DNA from 2 places in the Carnimonas bestiolae genome. Region 1 is predicted to be linked to the other one. Evidence: predicted binding sites of a transcription regulator. Region 1 holds the regulator's gene; the other holds the start of a gene.
What was found. The regulator PhoB, encoded in region 1, activates phosphate uptake and scavenging genes when phosphate is short. The targets are predictions, from matches to a motif close to TGTCATANNNNTGTCANA.
Positions count from the first base shown of each region.

Region 2: a site for PhoB is predicted at 1,828-1,845, ahead of R84865_RS03270 (inorganic phosphate transporter). Genes of this name have one in related genera too.

Region 1 is NZ_JBPCZK010000002.1:117,938-121,362, forward strand. It holds gene ubiA (4-hydroxybenzoate octaprenyltransferase) at 55-942, shown strand; gene phoB (phosphate regulon transcriptional regulator PhoB) at 1,122-1,817, shown strand; gene phoR (phosphate regulon sensor histidine kinase PhoR) at 1,898-3,220, shown strand; gene R84865_RS03960 (N-acetylmuramoyl-L-alanine amidase) at 3,200-3,425, opposite strand, start outside.
Region 2 is NZ_JBPCZK010000001.1:698,323-701,747, reverse strand. It holds gene R84865_RS03270 (inorganic phosphate transporter) at 172-1,770, opposite strand; gene R84865_RS03265 (inorganic phosphate transporter) at 2,054-3,425, opposite strand, start outside.

The DNA.
Region 1 (3,425 bases):
GGCCGCGGGTGGCGATGGTACACTGCCGGTCTACTTGTTATCCGTTGAGCCGTCATGACTGCTAACTCTGCACCTTGGCAACGTATCTGCCACCGTCTTCCCGACTTCATGCGCCTGATGCGCCTGGATCGCCCGATCGGCACCTGGCTGCTGATGTGGCCCACCATGAGCGCCTTATGGCTGGCTTCAGACGGACTGCCGCCGCTGTCGCTGCTGCTTATTTTTATTGCGGGTGTTTACTGCATGCGCGCGGCGGGCTGTGTCATCAACGACTTCGCCGATCGCAAGCTCGACGGGCACGTCAAACGCACCAAAGAACGCCCTCTGGCGACCGGGCGAATTGCCTCGTGGGAGGCACTGCTACTGTTTTTGGGCCTGGTCGTAGTGGCTTTCGTGCTGGTGTGCTTTACCAACGCCTCCACGGTGCTGCTGTCGTTCGTTGCGGTGGCGCTGGCGGCCTGTTACCCCTTCATGAAGCGCTATACTCATCTGCCGCAAGTAGTGCTAGGCGCCGCCTACAGTTGGGGCATTCCGATGGCGTTTATGGCCGTTAATCAGACCATACCCACTGCCGCCTGGTGGCTGTTCATCGCCAACGTGGTATGGACGCTGATGTACGACACCGAATACGCCATGGTCGATCGCGACGACGATCTCAACGTCGGTATCAAATCTACTGCCATCCTATTTGGCCGCATGGACCTGGCCGTTTTGGCACTACTGAAAGTGATTGTGCTGGTGCTGCTGGCTGGGCTGGGCGTGCACTTCATGCTGGGAGCGTTCTTCTGGCTGGCGCTACTGGGCATACTGGCGCTGTTTGTTTACCAGCAATACCTGACCCGCCAACGCGAACGAGATGATTGCTTCAAGGCGTTTCTCAATAACCATTGGGTGGGCGTGCTGCTATTCAGCGGCGTAGTGCTGGCACTGTGGCCCGTGTAGCGAGTTGTATAAACACGCCAACCGCGCTGTGCGAACGAAGTGAAAAACTCCCGCGGGGCTGTCACCATTCTGTCACTACTTTGCGTTTGAATTGTCATGCAAACGCCACAAAGCGGCATTTGCTTATCAATAGCGAACTCCACGAATCCGCTACCTCATGGTGATGAGATTAAGCTGACATGACTCAAACCGTATTGATCGTAGATGACGAACCTTCCATTCGCGATATGATTGCTATTTCCTTGGAGATGGCCGACTTTCGCGTTCTTGAGGCGGAAAACGCGCAGAAGGCGCTGGCGCTGGCCGTTGATGAGCGTCCCGACCTGATTCTGCTCGATTGGATGATGCCGGGCACCAGTGGTGTAGAACTTGCGCGTCGTTTGAAGCGCGAGGAAACCACCAAGGAAATCCCCATCATTTTGCTGACCGCCAAAAGCGAAGAAGACAACAAGGTGCAGGGGCTGGAGGCAGGCGCCGACGATTACATCACCAAGCCCTTCTCGCCTCGTGAACTGATTGCTCGCATGCGTGCGGTACTGCGCCGCGCCACGCCGGCCAGCCAGAGCATCCTCGAAGTTGACGGGCTGTCAGTTAACATCGACAGCAAACGCGTAAGCATCGACGGCGAGCCAATCGATATGGGCCCGACCGAGTACCGACTGCTGGCGTTCTTTATTTCCCATCAGGAACGCGCCTATTCGCGCGCACAGTTGCTCGACCAGGTATGGGGCGCTTCTGTTTACGTTGAAGAACGCACCGTTGATGTTCACATTCGTCGCTTGCGTAAAGCACTCGGTGAAAAACACGACTACCTTATTCAGACCGTTCGCGGCACCGGGTATCGATTCTCACACCAGCGCTCTCGCGCAGTATGAGGCACGCCTGAGAGGCCGCACGCTAAACCACTCACTGCCCAACGCAGTACGCTGTATAACCGCTGAGGGCCAAATGAGAGATGGCAGTGCATCGCTGGATTCGTGAACTACTGATTCTGCTACTCACAACGCTATTGGGCATCGCTGTCGCTAGCCTGTGGCATCAGTGGCTGGCAGGCGTTGCCGTTGCGCTGGCGATCTACCTTGCGTACAGCCTGCTGCAACTGTGGCGACTCGATCGCTGGGCAAAGCACCCTGATCGCGCGCTACCGCCCCATGCGCCCGCTCAGTGGGGCGCCGTATTCGATCACCTTTACCGCTATCAGCGCAAACAGCGCCGACGCCAGGAGCAACTGCGCCAGGTGATTGGTCGCTTCGACCGGCTGTCGGAAGCACTGAGCGACGGTATGGTGGTGATTACTCAGCGCGACACGCTGGATAACTGGAACGCCGCCGCTGGCCGCTTGCTCGGTTTCAAATACCCTCACGACCGCAGCCAGCATGTGACTAACCTGCTGCGCCACCCACTGTTTGTCGAATACTTTGCCACCGGCAACTTCGACGACCCCTTAGTGATCAAATCCCCCACTGACGAATCGCGCTGGTTGCAATTCCAGATCATCACCTACGGCAACAATGAGCGTTTGATGGTGGTCCGCGATATCACGCGCTTGCAGCGTTTGCAGGAGATGCGACGCGACTTTGTCGCCAATGTGTCGCACGAACTGCGCACCCCGCTAACGGTGTTCACCGGTTATCTCGAGCCCTTGGCCGCGCACGCCGACACGCTACTGCCACCGCGCATGTCGAAGGGTGTCGAGCAAATGCAGCAGCAGGCCAACAGAATGCGGCATTTGATTGACGACTTGCTAATGCTGTCGCGCCTTGAGAACGAGCAAACGCTCTCGCCACTAACGCCGGTTAACGTTACCAGCCTGATGCAGCGCGCCTACGAAGATGGCGTCGCGCTGTCACAGGGCCGTCAGCATCTTACCCTCACGCTCGACAGCGACAAGCAGTTACTGGGTGATGAAGAGCAACTCAGAAGCGCTGTAACGAATCTGGTCAGTAACGCCGTGCGCTATGCGGGAGATAACCGCAACATTACGCTGAGCTGGAATGAAACAGCTGCCGGGGAAGGACGCCTGAGCATTGCAGATGACGGCGAGGGCATTGATAGCCACCACCTTGCACGCTTGACCGAGCGCTTTTACCGCGTCGATAAAGGCCGCTCAAGCGCTACCGGAGGCACTGGCCTGGGCCTGGCGATCGTCAAGCACGTGATGCTGCGCCACCAGGGTGAACTCGATATAGAATCGACCCTCGGCAGGGGCTCATGCTTCACGCTGAGCTTCCCAGCACAGCGCTTGCATCAAGATGACTCAGTGTTGCGAGAGCAGTAGCGCAGCCTGCCGCGGGCTACGATATTTGCTGACCAGCGCAAACAGAATCGCAGCGGTTTCAGCATCGTAAGTGCCATCGTAGCGAGTGGGCCTGAAATGCATCTGGAAACTGGCCAATACGCGTTTGGTTGACTGGTCAAAATCACCGCTTGCGGTAATGTCGTAGCCGTAGCTGGCCAATGCACGCTGCAACTGCGCGACCGTT
Region 2 (3,425 bases), on a different contig from region 1:
TTTGCAGGCTGTGCCGGAATGCCCCTTCCGTGCGCAAACCTGGCGCAGCCGCTACAGCGACTGGGGTAGGCTTGCGCAAGGTTGGCAGCGACAAAAACAATAAGCCCACCGTGGAAGGTGGGCTTATCAGGGGGCGATACCATGGGTATCGCCCTTTGTCGTTGCGGGGCATTAGAACAGTTTTTCCAGCCCAATAAACAGCACGAACGCTAGAATCATGGTCGCCGGCAGGGTGAGTACCCATGCCAGAATCATGTTGCGAATGGTGCTCCACTGCAGCCCAGAGCCTTCGGCGGCCATGGTGCCCGCGATCCCTGAAGAGAGCACGTGCGTGGTCGAGGCGGGCATACCCAGCTTGTCGGCGAACAGGATCGTGCCCATTGTCACCGCCTGGGCAGCCACCCCTTGACCATAATCGAGACCGCTCCGGCCAATTTTTTCACCGACGGTCACCACTACGCGTTTCCAGCCGATCATGGTGCCTAGTCCCAGCGCCAGTGCCACGGCGACCTTCACCCACAGCGGAATGTATTCAGTGGCTGCCTTGACCGCTCGATGATAGTGAGCCGCGACCTGCTGATCACTCTTGCTGAGCTGGACCTGCGGGCTATCTTCGATCAGCTTGAGCGCCTGACCGGTGATGTAAATATTGTTGCGTAGCTGGCTGACTTCATTGCTCGGCACATCAGCGAAGGTGCGATAGCCCGCCGTATCTGCGCTAATGGTGCTCAGGTAGTCTGCCAAAGCAGCAGTGGTGAGTGGTCGCAACTGATGCTGCTTGACCGCCTCCGTTACCTCAGCGGTGTGATCGACGCCTTCAGGCAAGCGCTGCGCGTGCTGTTCAAGCATGTGCTCGAGCTGGGTGGAGGCGGTGCGGAAGCTGGTCATCTGACTGGTATTGCCGCTTTGATTCAAGGCAAACGCGGTAGGCACCAGCCCAACCAAAATCAGCATGATTAGCCCCATGCCTTTCTGACCATCGTTGGAGCCGTGAGCAAAGCTGACGCCGGTACAGGTAAGAATCAGCAGCGAGCGAATCCACAGCGGCGGTTTGGAGCCTTCGGAGGCGCGCTCACTCAGGGTCTTGCTGCGGATCAGCTTCTTCATGACTAACAGCAGCACCGCTGCGCCAATAAAGCCGATCAGCGGCGACACCAGCAGCGTAAGGCCGATCTTCTCTGCCTGCCCCCAATCGATGCCGCTGGCAATCGAAGCACTGGGTTCGAGGAAGCGATTGGCTAACCCCACTCCCAGAATGGAACCAATCAGGGTGTGCGAGCTGGAATTGGGAATGCCCAGCGACCAGGTGCCGAGGTTCCAGCCGATGGCGGCCAGTAGCAGCGCGAAGACCATCGCCAGACCGGTAGAAGAGCCTGCCTGGGTGATGAGCTCTACCGGCAGCAGCGCAATGATGCCGTAAGCGACGGCCCCCGATGCCATCAATGCGCCAGCGAAATTGAAAAGCCCTGACCATAACACCGCCAACTGAGGCGACATCGAGCGCGTATAAATGACTGTGGCGACGGCATTGGCGGTATCGTGAAAGCCGTTGGCAAATTCGAACACAAAGGCCAATAGCAGCGCCGCCGTCAGCAATACCCATGGCACCGCAGGAACGCCTTCCAAGCGACCGCCCAACGCGTAGAAGACATAGCCAAATCCGACCAGCAGCACCAATAGGAATACCGGCATGGCCCATCGATTGGAACGGCTGGAAAGTGGCCCTGATGCGGAGGGGGTGTCGTGTTTGCCAGGTTCAGGCATGGACATAAAATTTCTCGTTCACGCTTAGGAAGGGGGAGTGCCGGGGCAAGATTATTACCTTCACATGACAACATTGTGACAGCGAGATGACGCCGTGGAAATAGCGCGCCAACGGCCGCAGGAGAATATCCGGCGAATCCGGCGGCGTTATTATGCGGCGAGTGTGGTGAGGAGGCAAAGGGATTGCACATTTTGGTGCAGTGCGAAACGCATTGGATGCTTCTTTGGCTGGTACAAATACGCAAAAACCCGCGAACAGGTCGCGGGTTAGGGGCTTGCCGTAGTGTGCTTAGAGTACGGCGCGCATGGCGACATACAGCACGAAGGCAATCGCAATGGAGGCGGGCAGGGTGAGCACCCAGGCCATGATCATGTTGCGAATGGTTGACCACTGTAGGCCCGAGCCATTAGCGGTCATCGATCCCGCTACGCCAGAAGAGAGCACGTGGGTGGTAGAGGCCGGTAAGCCAAGGTGATCGGCAGCACCAATGGTGGCCATGGTAATCAGTTCAGCGGAAGCGCCTTGACCGTAAGTCATGTGGGTTTTTCCGATGCGCTCGCCTACTGTGCGGACGATGCGTTTCCAGCCCACCATGGTGCCAAGCCCTAGCGCCAGAGCAACCGCTACCTTCACCCAGTCAGGGATAAACTGAGTAGCGGTGTTGACCTGACCTTCAAAATTTTTGAGCACCTGACGATCGCTATCATTGATGGAAAGACCAGACTGTTCCGGCATCAGTGCTGCCGCTTGGCCCGACAGATAGATATCGTTGCGCAGGTTGGTCACCAGTCCGTTAGGGACCTGTGACAGCGAGTCGAAATGTTCGATTTCGCTGCGAGTGTTGCCAACAAACTGCGCCAGTGAAGCGGTAGTGGCAGGTGTCCATTGGTGAGTTTCAATGGCATGTACCACTTCTTCGCGGACGTCATCAGCCGGCGCGGCGCTGCCTGCATAGCGGTTGAGGGTTTGTTCGAACTGGCTGGAGGCGCTTTGGAAGGCTTCCATATAATCAGGGCCAGGGGTACGGTTGAGCGCGAAGGCGGTAGGTACCAATCCGATCAGGATCAGCATGATCAGGCCCATGCCCTTCTGACCGTCGTTGGAGCCGTGAGCAAAGCTAACGCCGGTGCAGGTCAGAATTAGCAGCCCGCGAATCATGGTGGGCGGCGGTTTGTTGCCCTCTGGCGACTTCATCAGGTCTTTGCTGCGGATCACGGTTTTCATCAGCACCAGCAGTACTGCTGCACCGATGAAGCCGATTAGCGGCGACACCAGCAGTGCCAAACCAATCTTGTAGGCCTGACTCCAATCGACGCCGCTGGCTGCTGCGCCCGCTGGTGCCAGAAACTGATTGGCAAGCCCCACGCCCATGATCGAACCGATCAGGGTATGCGAGCTGGAGTTCGGGAGACCGAAGTACCAGGTGCCAATGTTCCAGATAATCGCGGCAAGCAGCAGCGAGAAGACCATTGCCAGTCCCGCCGACGAACCTACTTCCATAATCAGCTCGACCGGCAGCAGCGCCACAATGCCGTAGGCGACCGCGCCAGACGATGCCAGTACGCCAAGGAAGTTGAACACGCCCGACCACAGCACTGCCGCCTGAGCGGGTAGCGAGCGGGTATAGATGACAGTGGCAACCGCATTGGCGGTATCGTGG